DNA from 2 places in the Bacillus sp. K7 genome. Region 1 is predicted to be linked to the other one. Evidence: predicted binding sites of a transcription regulator. Region 1 holds the regulator's gene; the other holds the start of a gene.
The links. Region 1 encodes Rex, which represses fermentation and respiration genes when NADH is low (regulators of the CRP and FNR family bind a similar motif). Its sites were predicted from a motif close to TTGTGAAATATTTCACAA; they were not measured.
Positions count from the first base shown of each region.

Region 1 (4,098 bases):
AACAAGCTTAGCACCCATGTTTTCAAACGCGTCTTCAAGCTCGATTTCTTTTGCGATTGTTACACCGTCATTTGTGATTAACGGAGAACCGAATTTTTTCTCTAGAACCACGTTGCGTCCTTTTGGTCCTAAAGTTACTTTTACAGCATCAGCAAGTGCATCGACACCACGAAGCATTGCGCGGCGAGCTTCTTCACTAAACTTAATATCTTTTGCCATGTTTACAAGACCTCCTCGAATTTTTAAGTATTTGTTTATTTAAGAATTAGCCGATAACAGCTAAAATGTCGCTTTCACGTAAGATTAAGTATTCAGTACCTTCGTATTTCACTTCAGTACCTGCGTATTTTGAGAAGATAATGCGGTCGCCCTCTTTTACTTCTAAAGCAACGCGCTCTCCGCTTTCTAACACGCGACCTGAACCAGCTGCCACGATTTTGCCTTCTTGCGGTTTTTCTTTTGCAGAATCCGGCAACACAATTCCGCTGGCAGTTTTTTCTTCAGATTCTACGAGTTCAATGACAACGCGATCACCTAATGGCTTTAACAATGTAATAACCTCCTCAATAGTATGAATATGTAATTTTAGCACTCAGCTCTAAAGAGTGCTAACACAGTTATTATAATAAAGAATCTCACTTCCAATTTCAAGTGATAAGATAAAAAATTTTCACGCTTTCATGATTCTTTTCGAGCCCCTCATCCCTTAGCTTTTTCACCCTCCGTTCCGATTATGTTACAATAGCTGTAGATGAATGAAACCCATTTAACAAAGGAGTACATACCATTTGAGAAAACAGTATTGGTTTATTATTTTGACATACATCGTCATGCAGTTTTCCTTCCTAATCGGGATTCCATTGTTATTTAAATTAGGTTATGCCGGAGGACAGCCTACCAACGAGAATATGGTGCACGCACAAGGATTATGGTCCGTCATCAGCTTTATCGCCTGTCTTGTTGTCGTTCTGCTCATTCTTAGAACGGCTCCGAAAACAACACTGCGAAACGGCCGGAAAGACTCTGTCGGGCTTTCTATCCTGTGGGCGATAGCCGGTTTTTTCATTGCCCTTTTCTCTCAAGGAATAGCAGGCTCTATAGAATATTATGTATTCGGCATTGGAAGAGAATCAGAAAATACTCAAGCCATTCTGAAAGTCATTCAGGCAGTTCCGCTCATGATGATCGTTTCTTCTATCGTCGGGCCAATATTAGAAGAAATTATCTTCAGAAAAATCATTTTCGGCGCGCTTTATGAAAAAACGAATTTCTTTTTTGCAGGACTGCTCAGCTCGATTATTTTCGGTATTGTTCACGCTGATTTGAAACACCTTCTTCTTTATACAGCAATGGGCTTTACCTTTGCCTTCCTGTATGCCAGAACAAAACGGATATGGGTGCCGATTTTCGCCCATGTCATGATGAATACGTTTGTCGTTATCATGCAGCTTGAGCCTGTTCAGAAGTATCTTGAGCAGCAGAGCACACAAATGCAATTGATTATTGGAGGATTATTTTTATGAGAAACCCGGTCGTTTGGGGAATGATCTATTTTGCCGTAGGGTGCATCTTTACTTATCTTGCCGCAAGCTCGCCAGGCAGCATGTGGTCATTCTACTCCATCCTGCTGATGGTGTTCGCCGCTTACAACATCAGCATTTCATTTAAGATGTTCGCCTTTTCATTTAAAATCAAAAAGAATCAGAAATAAAGAAAATCCATTTCTCGGAGAGAAATGGATTCGAAATTAAATCCTAAAACGGTTTTCGTTTTAGGATTTTGTCATTTTTCAGCGTGATTGAGAACCCTTGAAGCCTAGGAAAGGCGAGCATTGGAGCGGAGCGAATGTTTTAATTCGTGAGCACCAACGCACAGGCTTGACAACGAATGCGAGGGTTTGTCAACACGCCCGAATCCATTTCTCACATGAGAAATGGATTTTTATGATTGCCCTGAAGACACGTCCTGATCGGCACCACTGCTTTGCTGTGCTTTCCGATAAGCGGCCCTCGATATCAAAATACTGATTTCATATAAGATCAACAGCGGAACAGTGACCATCATATGAGACAAAAGCTCAGGAGGCGTAATCAAGGCAGCAATCACAAGCAGCACAAAATACGCATACTTTCTGACTTTCGCTAAGAACATCGGAGTCACAATTCCAAGCCTGGTCAAAAACATGAGGATGACCGGCATTTGAAACAATAAGCCGAACGGAATTGTCAGCTGCAGGAGAAAGTGAAAATACTCATTAATTCCGATCACCTGATTGACATTCAAGTCTTGAGAGATTCGCTTCATAAAATCAACCACAAAAGGAAATAAAATATAATATGAAAAGGATAAGCCCGCTAAAAACAGCAAAACAGAGATTGGAATGTAGCTGAGCGTCACTTTTCGCTCTTTCTCATAGAGGCCCGGGCTCACAAAAGCCCAAAGCTGATACAGAATCACCGGCGAGGTCAGGACAATTCCGATGATAAACGCGAATTGCATAAACACAAAAAGCGGGTCTGTCAGATTAAACGCGTTAAGCGTCAGCTCTTTCGCCTCATTTGTTTCTTGCAGATATACAATAATCGGCTTCGCTAAAAAAAATCCCGCGATAAAGAAAACGACAAAGGCCAACGCCACAACCAGCAATCGTTTTCGAAGCTCAGCAATATGCTCCAGCAGCGACATTTGATTCACTTTCATTCTTGTCATCCTTACTTACTGATCTTCTTTCTTTTTTTCCTCTTCATCACTCGTTAATCCTTTAGTAGCGTTTTTGAATTCACGAAGTGTGTCTCCAGCTGCTTTCCCCAGTTCAGGCAGCTTTTTGGGACCGAAGATAATCAAAGCAACGATTGCGATAACAGCAAGGCTTCCAGGACCGATCGGCATATGTGGGCTCCTCCTTTCCCTCTATTCGATTTCCTCCAAAACTGAATAATGCTTTAAGAAATAAACAAGTGACTGAAGCTCTACAGCTAAATCTATATGATGAATTCGAATGTGTTCCGGCACATTCAAACGGGCCGGCGTAAAATTAAGAATTCCCTTTATCCCTAACGCGACTAATCTGTCTGTAATGGGCTGAGCGGCAACTGCTGGCACTGTTAGAATGGCAACTGATTCATCTTTTACATACTGTTCAAGGTCATTAAGATTATAGACGGGCACACCGCCTACCTCAGTTCCTATTTTACTCTCATTTATATCAAAAGCCATAGAAATTTTTGTGTTATTATTTTTTGTGAAATTATAGTGAAGAAATGCCGTTCCCAAGTTCCCGACACCAATCAAGATGACATCTGTCATTTCATCCTGATCAAGCGTTTTGCGGAAAAAAGACAGCAAATAATCCACGTTATATCCATATCCTTTTTTGCCAAGAGCTCCAAAATAGGAAAAATCCCTGCGAATCGTGGCGGAATCAACCTTTACGGCATCACTGAGTTCAGCGGAAGATACACGCTGTTTTCCTGACGCATGCAGGTTCTTTAAAAAGCGATAGTAGAGCGGCAGCCGTTTTGCCGTCGCCTGCGGAATTTTTGATTGATCCTTATTCATTTTTGGTCCTCCACATTATACTCAGATAGTTCTCTTTTAAAGTCACCGTTTTTCCCGCCTGTCTTTTCAAGCAAGAAAGTAGGGCCGATGACCATCCCTTTATCAAGAGCCTTGCACATATCGTAAACAGTAAGAGCGCACACCGATGCAGAAGTGAGCGCTTCCATTTCCACACCTGTACTCCCTTTCGTTTTGACCTGTGCTTTTATATGAAGTATAACTTCTGTTTCTTTTATTTTCCAGTCAAACGATATATCTACCCCGCTCAGTGATAGCGGATGGCACATCGGAATGATATTGGACGTTTGCTTTGCGGCCATAATGCCTGCCACCTGCGAAACAGCCAATACATCTCCTTTACCGATATCGTGACTTTGTATTTTCTCGTACACTTCATGCTTCATGTGTACGCTTGAAACAGCCGCCGCAGTACGGACAGTCGAAGATTTTTCGCTGATATCCACCATCTGGGCTCGTCCCTGTTCATTAAAATGAGAAAATTCATTCATATTCAAACTCTCCTTAAAAAGATCATACACT
Region 1 is NZ_CP096406.1:619,257-623,354, reverse strand. Features, by position in the region: gene groL (chaperonin GroEL) at 1-219, opposite strand, end outside; gene groES (co-chaperone GroES) at 266-550, opposite strand; gene M1D98_RS03255 (CPBP family intramembrane glutamic endopeptidase) at 789-1,523, shown strand; gene M1D98_RS03250 (YdiK family protein) at 1,520-1,711, shown strand; gene tatC (twin-arginine translocase subunit TatC) at 1,942-2,709, opposite strand; gene tatAY (sec-independent protein translocase protein TatAY) at 2,716-2,889, opposite strand; gene M1D98_RS03235 (redox-sensing transcriptional repressor Rex) at 2,911-3,558, opposite strand; gene moaC (cyclic pyranopterin monophosphate synthase MoaC) at 3,555-4,067, opposite strand.

Region 2 (4,098 bases), 300 kb from region 1:
CAATGTCCGTGACAGTTCAAGAGCGGACAAATCACCTATCTGCGCCCCTGTAATGACAGGAATTCCGATCGCCCCGAAGGCTCCGGAGGCTGCGTTCGCAATCAAGCAGAGCGCTGCCGCTTTTAACGGTTTAAAACCGAGTTCGACGAGCAGCGCCGCACTAATCGCAATCGGAACACCAAAGCCGGCCGCGCCTTCCAAAAACGCGTTAAAACAAAAACCTATTAATAATAGCTGTATTCGTTGGTCTGGCGAAATGCCGGCAATGCTGGAACGAATAATCGTGAACTTTCCGGTTTTCACAGCGATTTTATACAGCCACACCGCCATCAGGACGATATAGCCAATCGGCCACAGGCCGCTCCCGATTCCTAACAAAACAGAAGAAATGGCTTTTTCAACCGGCATATGAAATGCCAGAACGGAGACGATGAAACTGACGGCTAAGGTAAGAAATGCCGCGAGAATGCCTTTCATTTTAAAAACAGTTAAAGCCAAGAGAAAAAAGAGAATTGGAGTGAGCGCCACAAGTGCGCTCACATACTCGTTTCCAAACGGATTATACAGCTGCTCCCACATTGACAATCAGCCCTTTACTTTGAAGTTGATTCTAGTTGACGTTTTGTTTTGCAAAATGCGGCTTTAAAATGTTTTGAAGGACGTCTGCGCTGTGAAGGAACTGTTCTTTTTCTTTCTCATTTAAGTTCAGCTCAGTAATGCCTGCAATACCTCCGCGGTTGACAACAGCAGGAACACCGATGTACACGTCATCTGCGCCGTATTGCCCGTCCAGATATGTGCTGACAGTTAAAATGCTGTTTTCATTATGAAGAATGGCTTTCGTAATACGGGCAAGACTCATCGCAACACCGTAATAAGTCGCACCTTTTTTCTCAATAATATGGTAAGCGGCGTTTTTCACGTCATCTACGATCTGGTCAAGCTCCTCTTGTTTATACGCAGCATTTTTTTCAACAAGTTCACTAACCGGCATACCGCCGATATTCGCGTGGCTCCAGACAGGAAGCTCTGTGTCGCCGTGCTCGCCGATAATATGCGCGTGCACGTTTTGAGGCGCTGCGCCAAAGTATTCGCTCAGCATGTAACGGAATCTCGCAGAATCTAGTGTTGTGCCGCTTCCGATCACCCGCTCTTTTGGCAGGCCGCTGAATTTCCATGTCGCGTAAGTCAGAATATCAACCGGATTTGTCGCGATTAAGAAGATGCCGTCAAATCCGCTCGCCATCACTTCACTGACGATTCCTTTGAAAATCTTTATATTCTTTTCTACTAATTCAAGGCGTGTCTCACCAGGTTTTTGGTTTGCTCCCGCGCAGATGCAGACAATATCAGCATCCTTGCAGTCTTCATATGTTCCGTAAGATGTTTTGACCGATTGCGGCGCAAACGCTTTTCCGTGGTTTAAATCCATTACATCGCCCATTGCTTTTTCTTTATTTAAATCAATGACCACAAGCTCATCTGTGATCGCTTGGTTCAATAACGCAAATGCATAACTGCTTCCAACAAAACCCGCTCCGATTAAAGCTACTTTATTTACATGTTTGTTCATCATTAATCATCCTTCCAAGGGTATGTTTTTCTTTGATGTTTATTTGTGAAGTATTTCACATTTATATTGTGCAATATTTCACAAACTATTGCAAGAGAAAAGTTTTGTCTGATTTATGAACAAAAAAAGAAACCATCGAGGATGGTTTCTCAGATGATGCCAAAATCCTTAAAACGGTCTATCATTTTAGGATTTTGGCATCTTTTCAGCGTGATGTAAATACCCTTGAAATCTAGGAAGGACGAGCATCGACGGGCAGACCTGACATCGAATGCGAGGGTTTGTCGACACGCTGAGAAATGATCCATGTTGGTTTTCTATGAGATTCTCCCCTCGCTTTCCCTCAATAAGGAAGAGAACCGCTTAAGCCCGAGTTGTTATATACACCATTTTGCACATAATCAAATCCGGGCTGGTTTTGGCCGGGCACTTGGGCGCTGCCATTATTAAACATCACTTTGGCGTTCGTTGTATCCGTATCTGCAGGAAGCGTCAGCGTGTAAATTCCATCCGCATTCCTAGCCATTGCCTTTCCCGGCCAAGATCCGGTCAATTCGATTGTCCGGCCTCCATCCTGTTTATAGATATAAGCATTTACTTGGCCCCAATGATTCGGATTTTGATAGCCGATTGTATTAGCCAAAGACGGATCTCTTTTTATAAAAGTGTATTTCTGCGTCTTCGTTACACCATCACTGTTCGTCCCTGTTAACGTGATATTGTATGTCTTGCCAAACGGATCTCCCTTTCCGATCGTTAGCTGATCCCCATCTTTGAACGCAGTTTCTTGCCCATTATTCATTTGATACACGGCTTTTGCCGTATTCGCATTTGCACGCAGGGTGATCGTCAGTTGATCATTGAAAGAATGTGTAACCCCTGTTTTGACATTCTCAAGGAAGACGTGAGGACCGTTTGCGATATCGTCAGGATAAAGAACAGCCACAGATCTGGCATTGATCGTGCCTGTCAATTTACCATTCGTAACTTGAAATGCACCGGCCCCAGCTTTATTATCATAGCTGCCATCAGGTAATTTCGTTGGCGTATTGATGGTGACAGAAGATGAACCTGCATTTGCCAGCACAACGCCCTGTGAGCCGCGCTGATTCATGAATACCTGATTGTTTCCATTCGGATTCGAAAGTTCCTCAGGCTGTCCAGCCATTACATTGTGAAAAGTATTGACCGCAACGATAGCCTGGTCTTCAAACAAAGCACTCCCGCGATCGCCTATTTGGCTTTTCCCCGGGAATCTTACGCCATTCCCGCCGCCCTCAGGCCTGGAAAAGAAGAGAGGCGTACTGCCTGAGCGGGAAGCAATCACCGCCCAGCCTAACCGAATATCGTCATCGCTCATCCATGTGGACTCTTCCTCATCATTGGCATACGTATCATGCGATTCCACCCATGTAACTAACTTGTCCGCAGACACATCAGATGCATAATGGGAGATATTCGACTCGCTCAGATTACGGTTTCTTAAAGCAGACCTTATGGAATGTCCATAGTTCGATGCTGTCACATTCATATAATTCGCATATGCAGCATCTCTGGAGGCACTATCTTGCAGGATTTCTCCGTATTGGAACTCGGCAGATGTATTTGTGAGATTCGGCCAAAATTGACTGCCGTAACTCCCGTCATCCGGAAGCTCTATATGTTTGGCGGCATCAAAACGAAAGCCGTCTGCACCGTCATTCAATGCTCTTTCTAAGAAACGTTTCAGATAGGACTGCACTTGTGTATTCTGTGTATTCCAATCATACAGCCCGAGCAATGAATTCTGCGTAACATCCCATCGATCGGACCAGTTTTTAATTTGTGTATTTCCATGTGTCCAATTCGGAATACTCTTTATCTCGTTGGAAATTGCGGCATAATCGCTGGTGGTATGGTTGATGACCGCGTCAACAATGACCTTTACGCCGTATTCTTCAGCCGCTGCGCACATTTCTTTAAATTCTTGTTCAGTACCTAAATAACGGTTGCCGATTTGGTACGATGTCGGCTGATACAGCCAATACCAATTCGACATGCTTTTGTTTCCTTGGTTCCCTTCCTTCACTTGGTTGATCGGAGACGTCTGGATGGCTGTATATCCTGCTTCATGAATATCCTTCATATTGTGTTTTAACGTATTGAACGACCAATTCCAGGCATGAAGTATGGTTCCGTCCTTGACCGATGGTGCTGTAAGCTCATTCGATTTGGTCGCTGTTACAGCATTTGCAGCCGCCGGTCCTGCCAGAACCAACTGAAACAGCAGCAAAAATCCAGCGAATAACGGCAGAAAAGAGGTTTTGAATCGTTTTTCAAACATTCATGACACTCCTTATATGGTTTTTATAAACTTACGGCGGAGTCAAAAACCCCTCTTACAAATCTTCCGCTTCCTCCTTTCAAACTAATGTGAAGACTGGATAATTTTGTTAACGCTTACATTTAAAATTATCACAATCACTCTATCAAAACAACGCAGTAGCGCGAATTCAAATCAATGTGCCTATCCAGCTAGAAAACCT
Region 2 is NZ_CP096406.1:324,044-328,141, reverse strand. Features, by position in the region: gene M1D98_RS01755 (L-lactate permease) at 1-579, opposite strand, end outside; gene M1D98_RS01750 (L-lactate dehydrogenase) at 611-1,576, opposite strand; gene amyE (alpha-amylase) at 1,917-3,896, opposite strand.
Region 2: M1D98_RS01750 (L-lactate dehydrogenase) is a predicted target of Rex. The motif match lies at 1,617-1,634, and genes of this name have one in related genera.